Regions from separate parts of the Arthrobacter sp. TJ-217 genome, predicted to be linked through region 2. Evidence: riboswitches for the same ligand, from Rfam matches in the RefSeq annotation. Region 2 holds a riboswitch; each other region holds the start of a gene.

Region 1 (3,200 bases), on a different contig from region 2:
AGGCGGCAACGATGTGGTCGCCGGCCTGGCAGAGGGCGGCGAAGGTGATGAATTCGGCGCTCATCCCCGAAGCCGTGGCGACGGCGCCGATCCCGCCCTCAAGGGAGGCGATGCGCTCCTCGAAGGCGGCAACAGTGGGGTTGCCGATCCGGGAGTAGATGTTTCCGTACTTCTGGAGCGCGAAGAGGTTGGCGGCGTCGTTCGTGTCCTTGAAGACGAACGACGTCGTCTGGTAGATCGGCACGGCGCGGGCGCCGTGGGTGGCATCGGGAGTGCCTCCCGCGTGAAGCGCGCGGGTGCGGAAGCCGAAGGTTTTCTCAGTCATCAGACGCCTGCCTTGGTGGGGAGAGGTTCGAGGTGGAAGTCGACGCCTGCCTTGGCGGCGAGGTCGGCTTCGAGGGAGCGGACAATCGGCAGGACGTCCCTGCCGAACGCTTCAACCTCCTCCTGGAAATGCAGGTAGCAGGTGAGCAGCAGGTTCACCCCGATCTTCTTGTACTCGACGATTCGTTCGGCGATCTGCTCGGGCGTGCCGATGAGCTGGGTCCGGAAGCCGTCGTTGTACTGGATGAGGTCCTCGAAGGAGGAATCCGCCCACATCCCCTTCTTGTCGGCCGTTGCGGCCCCTGCTTCCTGCACTGCGTTGCGGAAGCCTTCAACGGCCGGCCGGTGGGCCTTGGCGACGATCTCCCGCAGCGTCTCGCGTGCTTCCTTCTCGGAGTCGCGTGCAATGACGAACCCGTTCAGGCCGAACCGGGGCGACCTCCCGACGGCCGTTGCGGAGGCCTTCACCCCGGCGATGTTCTCCTTGAACCCTTCGAGGTCCTTGCCGTTGGAAAAGTACCAGTCGGCAACCCGCCCCGCCGTCGCCTGGGCCGCCGTGGAATTGCCGCCGAAGAAGATTTCGGGGTGGGGGCGGCCCGGAACATCAACGGGCGGCGGGCTGAGCGTGAAATCCGAGATGGAGTAGTACTTGCCCGTCTGCGTGTAGCTTTCCCGGGTCCACAGGCCGCGCAGCACGCGGATGAACTCTTCGGTGCGCACATACCGTTCGTCGTGTTCGAGCCAGTCGAGGCCGAAGTTGGTGAATTCGCTCTTCAGCCAGCCCGAGACGATGTTGACGGCCGCGCGCCCGTTGGAGATGTGGTCGGCGGTGATGATGAACTTCGCCAGCACGCCCGGATGCCACATGCCCGGGTGGACGGCGGCGATGACCTTGAGCCTCTCGGTTGCGGCGAGCAGGGCGAGGGAGAACGACGTCGCCTCGTGCTGCTTGTCGGCGCCGTACGACGCCGCGTAGCGGGTCTGCGACAACGCGTATTCGAATCCTGCGTCCTCGGCGATCCGCGCAAGTTTCTTGTTGTACTCGAAGTCCCAGCTGGTGCGCTGCTCGATTGTGGAAACCACGAGCCCCCCGCTCACATTAGGGACCCAGTAGGCAAACTTCAGGGGCTGCGAATAATCGACTGTGCTCACAAATCCTCCATCGGTTCTGGCGGTAGCACCCTACTGTCAGCGCGTTCTGCGCTGGCCAGGGTTGCTGCGGCGTCATAAAGCCAGATCTCTCGGCCGCTCGGGATGGTCATTACCGAGTGTGACAGCACGGGTGCCCGGCACCAAGAAATGTGTCGCCCCGGGTCGGCGAAGATTTGGAGGGGCAGGCACGCGCCGGGTGGACTTGCGGGGCATTTCGAGTATGGTTTGCGTCACGTGGCGTCATCGGCGAGGTTGGCCGCCTGGCTCATGCCCCGCGGCGGTGGCCACCGTCACTTGTTGAGCGAACAAAGGAGCTGGCAGTGGATCTGCGATCACTGGGGCTCGTGGTGCATGGAGGGAAGCAGCGGGCCATTGACGCGGCGGAGGCCCTCAAGAGCTGGGCCGCTGAGAACGGCGTGTCCGTCACGGAGGTGGATGTCTGGTCGGCTGACGACGAGGGCCACCTGACTCATCACCACGTGCCGCTCGGCCCGTTCGACCTCGTTGTGACGATCGGCGGTGACGGCACCTTCCTGCGCGGGGCGGCTGTGGCGATGTCCTGCCAGTGCCCTGTCCTCGGGGTGAATGTGGGGCGGCTTGGGTTCCTTGCCGAGGTGGAGCCGGAGAACCTTGTCGAAGCCCTCAGGGCCGTGATCGCGGACGAGACAATCGAGGAACAGCGCCTCACCCTCACCATCCGCTCGAGCAGGCCCCTTGAGATCCCCAGTGAGCTCGGGGCGCTCATCCACAATCCAAAGGGACCCGTTGCTGAATCGCCGCTGGTCCGGGACGACGCGGTGGAGGTCCTGGGCTGGGGCGTCTGCATGGACATCACCGCAATCAACGACGTTGTCTTCGAGAAGCTCAGCCGGGACCGCCAGGCGAGCGTCGCGGTCTATATTGGGGCCCGCCGGTTCGTTTCCTATTCGGCGGATGCCCTGATCATTTCCACGCCCACGGGCTCAACGGCCTACTCGTTCGCTGCGGGAGGACCCATCGTCTCGCCCCGCGCCAACGCCCTGGTTTTCACGCCCGTCGCGGCTCACATGGTCTTCGACCGCAGCCTCGTCGTTGCCGCCGACGAGCTGGTGTCGGTGCGCGTGCTCGAGCGCAGCGGGCAGGTATCGATGTCCGTCGACGGCCGGATTGTCGGGGTGCTGAACCCGGGGGACTGGGTGGGCGTTTACGCACGTCCTTCGGCGCTGCGCATGCTGCGCCTGCATGAGCCTGATTTTTTCGGCAGGGTGAGGGATCGGTTCGGGCTGGTCGACGCCGCGGCCGCAGCCGCCGACGGGGATTCGCCGGTCGACTATTTCCCCAGCACGCCCAAGCCCGATGACATGAAGCACGTCCACATTCCGACCCAGCCCCTCGAGTCCTGGATGGGCTCCAAGACGGAGTAGGCGAAGCTTCAGGACCGCCGCGCGAGCACCTCGGAGATGCCCGGGAGGCATCCCTCGTTCTGCAGTGAGGTGGTGTCCCCAAGGGGCGATCCCTCGTACAGCTCGGTCAGGAGGCGGCGCATGATCTTCCCGGACCGGGTCTTGGGCACGTCCTGGACCACGATGACGGCACCCGGCTTGGCGATGGGGCCGATCTCCGCGGCAACGTGCCGGCGCAGGGTGGTTTCGACGTCGCCCGTTCCGCCCGCACCGGGTGCCAGCACGACGAATGCGGCGATGGCGTGGCCGGTGAGCGGGTCGGCCACGGGGCACACGCCGGCC
Region 2 (3,200 bases):
TTCGCTGTCGCCGTCGGTGCGCGCCACCAATGGAAAACCGTCGGCGATGGCCCTGCGGAAACCGGTGTCGGCCGCCGCGCCGGTACCCTTCTGCTCCTCATCGAGCACCACGAGCGGAAAGTCGCGCCTAAGCCGGCCAAACGCCTCGATGCGCACCCGGGTGTCATCCGACGAGCCGTTGTCCACCACATAGAGCACCATCCCGGTGCGCTCCGACTGCCGGTACAGTGCCTCAAGGGTGCGGCCGATCCCGGGCTCGTTGAACACCGGGACCACGACGGCGAGCCGCTCGGCCATGCCGGTCTCCGGGGGATCCGGTACTAGATCTCGACGCGGCCGTTCGCGGTGTCGAAGGTCACCGACATGAGCCCCGGGGTGCCGTTTGGCGCAATCCACTTGACCGAGACATCGCCCAGGGGCGCTTCGACGGGCATTCCGAGCCACTCGGTCACGCGTGCGCATGAGCCGGCGATGGTCAGCGAGTCGAGCCGTGCGGTCGCAGGGCGTGCCTGCGAGGGGTGGAGTGCTTCGGTGCCGTCGTCCCAGCGCAGCAGGTAGGGGACCTGCGGATCGGCGATGAGGCCCTTGATGCCGATCTGCTGCCAGGTGAGTTCCTGGCCGTCGGGGAACTTGCGGTTGCCGGGCACGGCGCGCCGGCCCAGGCGCTCTTCGAACGGCGTGAGGTCATCGACTGCGACTACCCAGCCCATCCAGCCACCGCCTGCTTCGGACCGGGACCGCACGGCCTGGCCGAAGGGTGCCTTGTCCGAGGCGGGATGGTTCAGGGTCTCGACCACCTCGACGTACTGGCCGTTGACGAGGGGCAGAATCATGTTCCGTGTGCCGAAACGGGGGTGGACACCACCCTTCACCGCTTCTACGCCCAGCGCGGCCGAAATACGCTCCGCGGTGGCAGCGAGTCCATCAGGTTCAGAGGCATAAGAAACATGGTCCAAGCGCATGGCTACATAGTGGCACTTTGTGACGCCCGTCTCGACTTAGGGGCACCTTACTTAACGGGAAGTCATATGGGTTGCCGAAATCCGGTCCCTCGGCTTTCATTGAGGCAGGTCATGAGTGCCAGCACACAGCCCCGGCTTGCTGGCCGGCAACCCTCCAACCGCGGTGGGGTGCCCCGGGTGAAGACCAGGCGCAGCGTCACAGGGATGCTGCGCAAGCGCGGGTCCTTACCGATCCACCGTCGCCTCGATGGCGCGGCGTCGACGGGGCCCCTTGAGCACCAAAGGGAGCGCCATGTCCAGCAACTGGTCTTTTGAAACCCGGCAGATCCACGCCGGCCAGACCCCCGATTCAACAACCGGCGCGCGTGCGCTGCCCATCTACCAGACGACGTCGTTCGTCTTCCCCAGCGCCCAGAGCGCCGCCGACCGCTTTGCCCTCACGGAGCTTGCCCCCATCTACACGCGCATCGGCAACCCCACCCAGGAGGCCGTTGAGACGCGCATCGCCTCACTCGACGGAGGGGTGGGTGCCCTCCTGCTCGCCTCGGGGCAGGCGGCCGAAACCTACGCCATCCTCAATATCGCCGAGGCGGGCGACCACATCGTTGCAAGCCCGAGCCTGTACGGGGGCACCTACAACCTCTTCCGGCACACCCTCAGGAAATTCGGGATCCAAACCACCTTCGTCGAAGACCCCGACAACCTCGAGCAGTGGCGGGCCGCCGTCCAGCCCACCACCAAGGCGTTCTTCGGCGAGGTCGTCTCCAACCCCCGCCAGGACGTGCTCGACATCGAGGGGATCAGCGCGGTCGCCCACGACAACGGCATCCCGCTGATCGCCGATGCGACAGTTTCGACCCCGTACCTCATCCGGCCCATCGAGTGGGGTGCCGACATCGTTGTCCACTCCGCCACGAAGTACCTCGGCGGACACGGCACGGCCATCGGCGGCGTCATCGTCGACTCGGGCCGCTTCGACTACGGCCGCGACCCGGAGAAGTTCCCCGGCTTCAACACCCCGGATGAGAGCTACCACGGGCTTGTCTACGCCCGGGACCTCGGGGTCGGAAGCGCCTTTGGGGCCAATCTCTCCTACATCCTCAAGGCGCGCGTGCAGCTCCTGCGCGACCTCGGCTCAGCGATCTCCCCGTTCAATGCCTTCCTGATCGCACAGGGCCTCGAGACGCTCAGCCTGCGCATGGAGCGCCATATCGCCAACGCCCGCGCCGTCGCGGAGTTCCTTGAGCTGCACGACGACGTCGAATCCGTTGCCTATGCCGGACTGCCCTCCAGCCCCTGGTACGAGCGCGGGCTGAAGTACGGGCCGAACGGCACCGGCGCCATCGTCTCCTTCGACATCGCCGGCGGAATCGAGGCCGGCAAGCGCTTCGTCGACGGGCTCGAACTCCACTCCCACGTGGCGAACGTCGGGGACGTGCGCTCCCTGGTGATCCACCCGGCTTCAACAACGCACAGCCAGCTCGGAGCCGAAGCGCAGCTCACGGCCGGAGTCCGCCCCGGTCTCGTGCGCCTTTCGGTCGGGCTGGAGAACATCGCGGACATCCTTGCGGACCTCGACGCCGGTTTCCGCGCCGCGAAAGGGGCTTAGCGCGGCGTGAGTGTCTATCCTCCCGGCGCCGCCCGCGCGAGCACCGAGGCCCCGCACCGCAGCTCCGACGGGCTGCTGCGCACCGCGGCGATCGGGGCCCTGGGGCTCGAAACGGGCGGCAGCCTGCCCGAAGTCAGCCTTGCCTACGAGACGTGGGGAACGCTCGACGCCGACGCGTCGAACGCCGTCCTGATCCACCACGCCCTGACCGGAAGCTCCCATGTGGCCCGCGGTGCTTCCGATGAGGAAGGGTGGTGGGACCCCCTCGTGGGTCCGGGCAGGGCCATCGACACCGACCGCTACTTCGTTGTGTGCGCGAACATGCTGGGGGGCTGTTACGGTTCCACCGGCCCCACGAGTCCGGACCCGTCGGGACGCCGCTGGGGTTCGCGTTTTCCCTTCGTCACAATCCGCGACTCGGTTGCCGCTGAGGCTCGTCTTGCCGACCAGCTGGGCATACGCCGCTGGCATTCGGTGCTCGGAGGCTCCCTTGGCGGGGCCCGGGCCCTCGAATGGGCCCTGATGTATCCGCACCGCGTGGCCCGCTGTGCCGTCATCGCGTGCACGGTTGCGAGCTCCGCTGAGCAGATCGCCTTCGGGCAGGCGCAGCTGCAGGCGATCCGGCTCGA
Region 3 (3,200 bases), on a different contig from region 2:
CCACCGCAGCGGCGAGCGGGCCCCTGCGGCGGTAGCCGGTGAAACGCGTCATGCGTAGGACAATATCGGATCGATTCGGATGGTGGTGGGACTCCTCCTAAACGTTGCTGCGGCGGCGTACGAGGAATGTTCCGCCGGCTGCGGCGGCGAGGACGAAGCCACCGCCCAATAGAACGGCCCCCGTGGTGTCGTTCTGTGGCTCCTGTGCCACGCCGGTGTCAGCTCCACCGTTGGGCATTTGGGTTACCTGTGGCGGTGTTGCCATGGGGTAGTTCGCGTTTTCGCACCCAACGTTGTCGAGGTCGCTGTCCAGATGGGTGCCATAACGGGGATCAGTTGAAGGGATGTTGTACACACCGGCTGCCGCAGCAGCGGAACAGTTGGCGAAAGGTACCGCCATGGCGGGTGCCGCTGAAAGTGCTGTGAAACCGGCTGCTGCCACCAGGGCAAATGCTGCTGAGCTCTTTTTCATTGGTTTTCCCTACAGATTGTTGAGTTACAAGAGTTACTTATGTGACGGGTTACACAACGATTGTAAGCACCCTTAACACTCCCTGAGAAGACCCTTATGCAAACGGATATCGGATCGGATATCTAGCTACTTTCATCGCCGATAAGCCATGCGGAGGCTTCGAGCAATACCCTGGGAACGGGCGAGACGGAGTGTCGTGCTAATTTGTATGTGTCCCGGAAGTTTAGGGATAATGGCAATCAATCCAGTCGTGCAGTACCTGGTCAAGAATCGCGATTGCAGCTGTAACGGAAGTTCAGCGAAGATAGTTTCATGTGCATAGAAGCGCAGAGCCTTGTCGGTGTCACCGGCAGGGCTTTTTTGTCGTCTAGAACAAAGGAGCAACGATGAACAACTGCGAGGACTACCCGGAGCTTTACGTTGACGGAAGCTTCTTCATGGAATTCTTCGCCGATGAACGCGACGAGCACGGCCTGCCCATTCTGACTATTGCGATGTTCCCGGTGGCCGTCACCGGTGTGTCGTCGGAGGGCAACTGGGTATACGGGCCCGACGGGCGATACCTGATGGAGGAGTTGATAATCCCACTCGAGGAGACGCCGTTGACGCTTTCAGAGCTGGAGGCACGTGGGCTCTTGGAAAGGCAGGTAATCATCAGCGCAGATGTAACCGGCCCTGGGCTGGCCGCCACCGAAATTGAACCCTTGTTCGGCGTCCCAGCGGCGGCGATGATCCTTGCAGTCCTGGAGAGCGCTCTGCTTGGCGAGGAATTGAACGGCGATGTCAGGGGCGCTCGATACCGCAACGCTGAAATGAGCGATGCCGGACGCGTCCTTGCAGTTCAGTCAATGCAGGAGAACCTCGCCCGAGAGCTGTCACTAACGGCACAGGGGCGGGTGATGTTGGATTTCCTGCACAAGGCGCTAGCCCTTGGGTAGGGAGGTTGCGCGGAATCTCAGGAAAAGTGGGCAGTGACGCACTCCGTGACTTTCTGTGACGGACCGTTCTCGACGCGGGCGCCGTCCTGCCCGTAGGGTCGAATTCAGAATCAAGAGTTCCAACGCAAAACCCTGGTTTGTTGGACGGCAACCCTCTCGCTGTAGCGGGGTGCCCCAGGTGAGGATTCGGCCCGGCCGGCGGAGATGACCGGAGGGCAAGTACGGCACTTACCTCTTGGCAAGTGCCCTAATGCAAGGGTTCTTTTGCCATGTCCTTATCCCCACATTCCTCCAACTCGCCCCGTCAGATCCGCTTCAACGCTTTCGACATGAACTGCGTCGGCCACCAGTCTCCCGGTCTGTGGCGCCACCCCGAGGACCAGTCCTGGCGGTACAAGGACCTCCGCTACTGGGCAGACCTCGCGAAGACGCTCGAAAAGGGACTGTTCGACGGCATCTTCATCGCCGACGTCCTCGGCACCTACGACGTCTACGGCGGCTCCGACGAGGCCACTCTCCGCCAGGGCACCCAGACTCCGGTGAACGACCCGTTCCTCCTGGTCTCCGCCATGGCCCTGGTGACCGAACATCTCGGGTTCGGCGTCACCGCAGGCACCGCCTACGAGCACCCGTACCCGTTCGCCCGCCGCCTCTCCACGCTCGACCACCTGACCAACGGGCGGTTCGGCTGGAACGTTGTCACCGGGTACCTGCCGTCGGCGGCGCGGAACCTCGGGCAGACCGACCAGCTCGAGCACGACGAGCGCTACAACCACGCCGACGAGTACCTCGAGGTGCTCTACAAGCTGCTCGAAGGCTCCTGGGAGGACGACGCCGTCGTAAGAGACACCGAGACCGGCGTCTTCACCGACCCCGCGAAGGTCCACGGGATCGGCCACGAGGGCAAGTACTTCACGACGCCGGGAATCCACCTCAGCGAACCCTCCCCGCAGCGCACCCCCGTGATCTACCAGGCCGGGGCTTCACCGCGGGGCATCGCCTTTGCCGCAGGCAACGCCGAGGCCGTCTTTGTTGGCTCGCCGACCAAGGAGATCCTCAAGGACACCGTCACGAAGATCCGCGACGCCGTCGAAGCCGCAGGGCGCGACCGCTACTCCGTGCGCGTCTACACGCTGCTCACCGTCATCACGGACGAGACGGAGGAGAAGGCGCAAGCCAAGCACGCCGAGTACCAGCAGTACGTCAGCTACGAGGGAGCCCTGGTGCTGGTCTCCGGCTGGTTCGGCGTGGACCTCTCCGTCTACGGACCGGACGAACCGCTCGGGAACGTGAAGTCGAACGCCATCCAGTCGGCCGTCGCCAACTTCTCCAAGGTGGAGGACGACGGCAAGCCGTGGACGGTACGCGACATCGCCGAGTGGGCGGGCATCGGCGGGCTGGGCCCGCGCGTCGTCGGCTCCGGCGCGCAGGTCGCCGAGGAGCTCCAGGCGTGGGTGGAGGAGACCGACGTCGACGGGTTCAACCTCGCCTACGCGATCACGCCGGGCTCGTTCGAGGACGTGGTGAAGTACGTGGTACCCGAACTGCAGAAACGCGGCGCCTATCCCACCGAGTACGTCGAGGGGACGCTGCGCCACAAGCTCTTCGGCCGCGGCGACCGGCTGCCCGCCGAGCACCACGGCAGCAGCTACCGCCTCCAGCCCGCTGCCCGCTGACTTCCCGGGGAGAAACTAGCGGGCCCCTGAATTAGTAAACCGACCAAAACCTACCGACACGGTGCGGATTCGGTGAGGGCTGGACCGGCCCAGCTTCGAGGTTGGCCGCGCCGT
Region 4 (3,200 bases), on a different contig from region 2:
CCTTCACGGCGGCGACCGTTTCCGGTGACGGCGACGAGCCCGCGCCGCCGAGGATCGCCGTGATCGGGTCCCCGGGGGTGAGGCGGAGGACGAAGAAGGTGAGAGTGACGGCGGCCCAGAGGACGAAGAGGCTGCCGGCGGCCCGTTTGAGGACGACGCTGCCGGCCGTACCGGCCGTCGCCGTCGTTCGTGGTGCTGCGCTGAGGGAATCGAGGGAGGAGGTGCTCATTCTGAATCGACCGCCGTGACGTCGTAGAGGTAGGGAAGGGAGAGGCTCGGTTCGAGGGTGAGCGAGGTGAAGCGGTCGCTGCGGAGCGCCACCTGGCTTGCCTGGTTGTAGAGCGGGAGCTGGAGGGCGTTGGCGCTGATGATCCGCTGCGCCTCGTAGTAGAGGTCCTTGCGCACGTCCGGGTCGTCCGTGGCGAGGGCGTCATTGAGGATCGCGTCGAGTTCCGGATTGCGGAAGCCCGACCCGTTCGGCACGAAGCCCGCCGACTCGGTGTACTCGGAGGAGAACACGATGCGCAGGACATCGGCCGTGTTGGTGTTCCAGTAGTCGGCCCGGAGGTCGTAGTCGAAGTTGTTGCCGAGTTCGCTGACGCTCGCGCCGTCGCCATTCTCGATCAGCACCTCGAATCCGGCCTTCTTCGCGGTTGCCTGGATCTGGGTGACGAGGGCCTGGTGCGCGGTGGGCCAGGCGCCGGGCGTGTAGGGGAAGTGGACACTCAGGCGCTGGCCGTCCTTCACGCGGTAGCCCTCGTCGTCGCGCTCGGTCCAGCCTGCCTCGTCGAGCAGGCGGGCCGCTTCGTCGGGGTCCGGATCGTAGACGTTCTCGAAGTCCGGAGAGTAGAAGCCCGTTGTGGAGCTCAGCGGTCCCCCGGCGCGGGTCACCGTGCCGAAGTAGACGCTGCGGATGCCGGCATCGACGTAGGTGCTCAGAAGGAAAGCCCTGCGCACGTTGAGGTCGTCGAAAGGCGCCCGGGTGGTGTTGAGCATGAGGTTCGTCGGATTGCCGGGGCGGTCCTGGAGGATCAGTTCGACGTTTGAGTCGGCCTTCGCCTCGTCGAAGTGGACCGAGGGCATCAGGTCGAGGGCGTCAACCTGGCCTGCGCGCAGGAGACCGTAGCGGGTCGAGTCCTCGGGGACAATGCGCCATTCAATCTTTTCGATGTGCGCCGGCCCCTGGTGCTGCGCGTAGGGCGGCGCCGAGTTGTAGTTCTCGTTGCGGACGAGACTGACCTTGGACTGCGGGACGTAATCGGCGATCCGGTACGGGCCCGTGCCCACCGGTGCGTTGCAGTTCTCGGCCTGCGGGCGTTTGAGCGCCTGAGGTGACTCGATGCCGAGGAACGGCTGGGCGAGCACTTCGAGGAAGGCCGCATAGGGGCGGTTGAGGGTGACGACCGCCGTGGTGTCGTCGACGACCTCGGTGCCGACGTAGGGCTTGAGGTAGCCGCCGGCCGTTCCCGACTGCGTATCGGGATCGACCATGTGGTCGAGGTTGGCCTTGACCGCCTCTGCAGTGAGCTTCGTGCCGTCGGTGAAGTAGACGTCGTCCCGCACGGTGAAGGTGTAGGTGAGGCCGTCGTCCGAGACCGACCAGTCCGTGGCGAGCCACGGGTGGATGGTTCCCTCGGCGTCTTGGGACACCAGGGAGTCGAGGTAGTTCGCCGCGATCGAGGCCTGAGGCATATCGCCGTTGACGTGGGGATCGAGGCAGGAGATGTCCTTGCCCGTGGCGAAGACGAAGGTGTCATCCTCGCTTGCCGCCGCCGATCCTCCGCAGCCGCTCGTGGTGAGGATGAGGCCCGTGGCTGCTGCGAACAGGGCGAGGGCGCGGAGGGTCTTCGGGGAACTGGGGGTGTTGAGAATGCTGCGCTTGCTGAAAGTGCGGTGGCTTGCTGTTGTCACGCTGGGCTCCTGAATCATCGCCCGATGGAGGGCAAACAGGACAGCCAGTGACCGCCCGCGGACGTGCTGAAGCACGGCGGGGCAGACCAACGAAAGCGTGTAGCTTCTCCATCGGTCCTGGCAGTAGCACCGTTCTTCGCAGCTACACGAAGAGGGTTGCTGTGGCGTCGTCGATCCAGGTCTCTCGGCCACTCGGGATGGTTATGGCTACAGCTAACAGCATTGGAGCGCTCCTCCGCCACAGGCCCCGTCACAATCGGTCACGGGGTGGTCCTTTACCCGCGTTCCGGCGTTTGAAAGCATTATGGCGTGGAGGAAAACGAGATCATCGACTTCGTCTCAGACCTGCCCGGCGTCGTGACGCTCACCGCCGGAAAAGAGAACGGAGCACCCGAGGCAGCTTGGGGCGATACCTTCTTTTTCTACGACCCCGACGGCGATACTCCAGACAACAGGCGCTTCCCCTTCGCGACGATTGTCGTGAGCGATTATGAAGGCTTCGATACCGCCTCGAACCTGAATCGACCGGGCGTTTTCCGGCTCAATATTTCGGTGGGAAATAAGGAATATGAGTTATTGACCGGACATCCCGCGACAGATCATGCCCTGCACCTGGCCGACTTCGACTTCACAGCACCGGACCGCATCCTGCCGCATCCCGTCTACGGTTCGCAGGCATGGGTAAGCATCCTCAACCCTGGTGCCGCCACAGCCGAGCAGGCACGGTCTCTGCTGGTGCACGCGCACGGGAACGCTGTTCGACGCTACGACCGGCGGCACTGACAACGCCTCTGTCTCTTTCCGCTGAGGGAGGTATCGAGGCTCTCGCCTGAAATCATCTGTCACCTGCACGGGCGGTGACTGTGGGCCGGCAGAAGCAGGGATACGGTGCGGGCAGGAAAGGATCGCCCGAAACACCCTGCGTCCTCCCAGCAAGCAGGAGTACCGTTAATGGAGCAAGGGGGCAAAGCACCGTTGGAAGGCAAGCTCATGGCAAAGAAGTGGCTCCGTTGGCTCCCCGCTGGCATCGTTCCGGCGGTGATCGTAACAACGGCCGCCGTCGGGCCAACCCTCGCTGAGGCGAGCCCCCAGTTGCCGGAGAAGTCCGCCCAGGAGCTGCTCGAGCTCGTGTCCGACAGCTACGACAGCGCGTTCTCCGGAACGATCGAGCAGTCCTCCGAGCTCGGCCTGCCCGAGTTGCAGACAATGGGGCCCAGTGCCGGCAGCTCCGATGGCGCCTCGGCCGCCCTCGAACTGCTCACCGGTGAGCACACCGCCCAGGTCCACAT

What was found. A riboswitch is a leader RNA that binds a small molecule or an ion and turns the genes downstream of it on or off. The one in region 2 is predicted to bind S-adenosylmethionine.
Region 1: another riboswitch for S-adenosylmethionine. It lies ahead of sfnG (dimethylsulfone monooxygenase SfnG); the one in region 2 lies ahead of AC4D2R_RS15275 (bifunctional o-acetylhomoserine/o-acetylserine sulfhydrylase).
Region 3: another riboswitch for S-adenosylmethionine. It lies ahead of AC4D2R_RS04340 (LLM class flavin-dependent oxidoreductase); the one in region 2 lies ahead of AC4D2R_RS15275 (bifunctional o-acetylhomoserine/o-acetylserine sulfhydrylase).
Region 4: another riboswitch for S-adenosylmethionine. It lies ahead of AC4D2R_RS04475 (ABC transporter substrate-binding protein); the one in region 2 lies ahead of AC4D2R_RS15275 (bifunctional o-acetylhomoserine/o-acetylserine sulfhydrylase).

What each region holds. Positions count from the first base shown of each region.
Region 1 covers NZ_JBZCNJ010000005.1:205,517-208,716, reverse strand. The annotation lists gene AC4D2R_RS11035 (O-acetylhomoserine aminocarboxypropyltransferase/cysteine synthase family protein) at 1-325, opposite strand, end outside; gene sfnG (dimethylsulfone monooxygenase SfnG) at 325-1,476, opposite strand; SAM riboswitch class I at 1,481-1,585, opposite strand; gene AC4D2R_RS11025 (NAD(+)/NADH kinase) at 1,797-2,879, shown strand; gene acs (acetate--CoA ligase) at 2,888-3,200, opposite strand, start outside.
Region 2 covers NZ_JBZCNJ010000009.1:54,420-57,619, forward strand. The annotation lists gene AC4D2R_RS15265 (glycosyltransferase family 2 protein) at 1-297, opposite strand, end outside; gene AC4D2R_RS15270 (VOC family protein) at 321-962, opposite strand; SAM riboswitch class IV at 1,070-1,186, shown strand; gene AC4D2R_RS15275 (bifunctional o-acetylhomoserine/o-acetylserine sulfhydrylase) at 1,255-2,571, shown strand; gene metX (homoserine O-acetyltransferase MetX) at 2,578-3,200, shown strand, end outside.
Region 3 covers NZ_JBZCNJ010000002.1:261,894-265,093, forward strand. The annotation lists gene AC4D2R_RS04325 (class F sortase) at 1-52, opposite strand, end outside; gene AC4D2R_RS04330 (excalibur calcium-binding domain-containing protein) at 98-472, opposite strand; gene AC4D2R_RS04335 (hypothetical protein) at 859-1,410, shown strand; SAM riboswitch class IV at 1,519-1,638, shown strand; gene AC4D2R_RS04340 (LLM class flavin-dependent oxidoreductase) at 1,680-3,086, shown strand.
Region 4 covers NZ_JBZCNJ010000002.1:294,303-297,502, reverse strand. The annotation lists gene AC4D2R_RS04480 (ABC transporter permease) at 1-229, opposite strand, end outside; gene AC4D2R_RS04475 (ABC transporter substrate-binding protein) at 226-1,911, opposite strand; SAM riboswitch class I at 2,017-2,115, opposite strand; gene AC4D2R_RS04470 (DUF6194 family protein) at 2,221-2,694, shown strand; gene AC4D2R_RS04465 (LolA family protein) at 2,902-3,200, shown strand, end outside.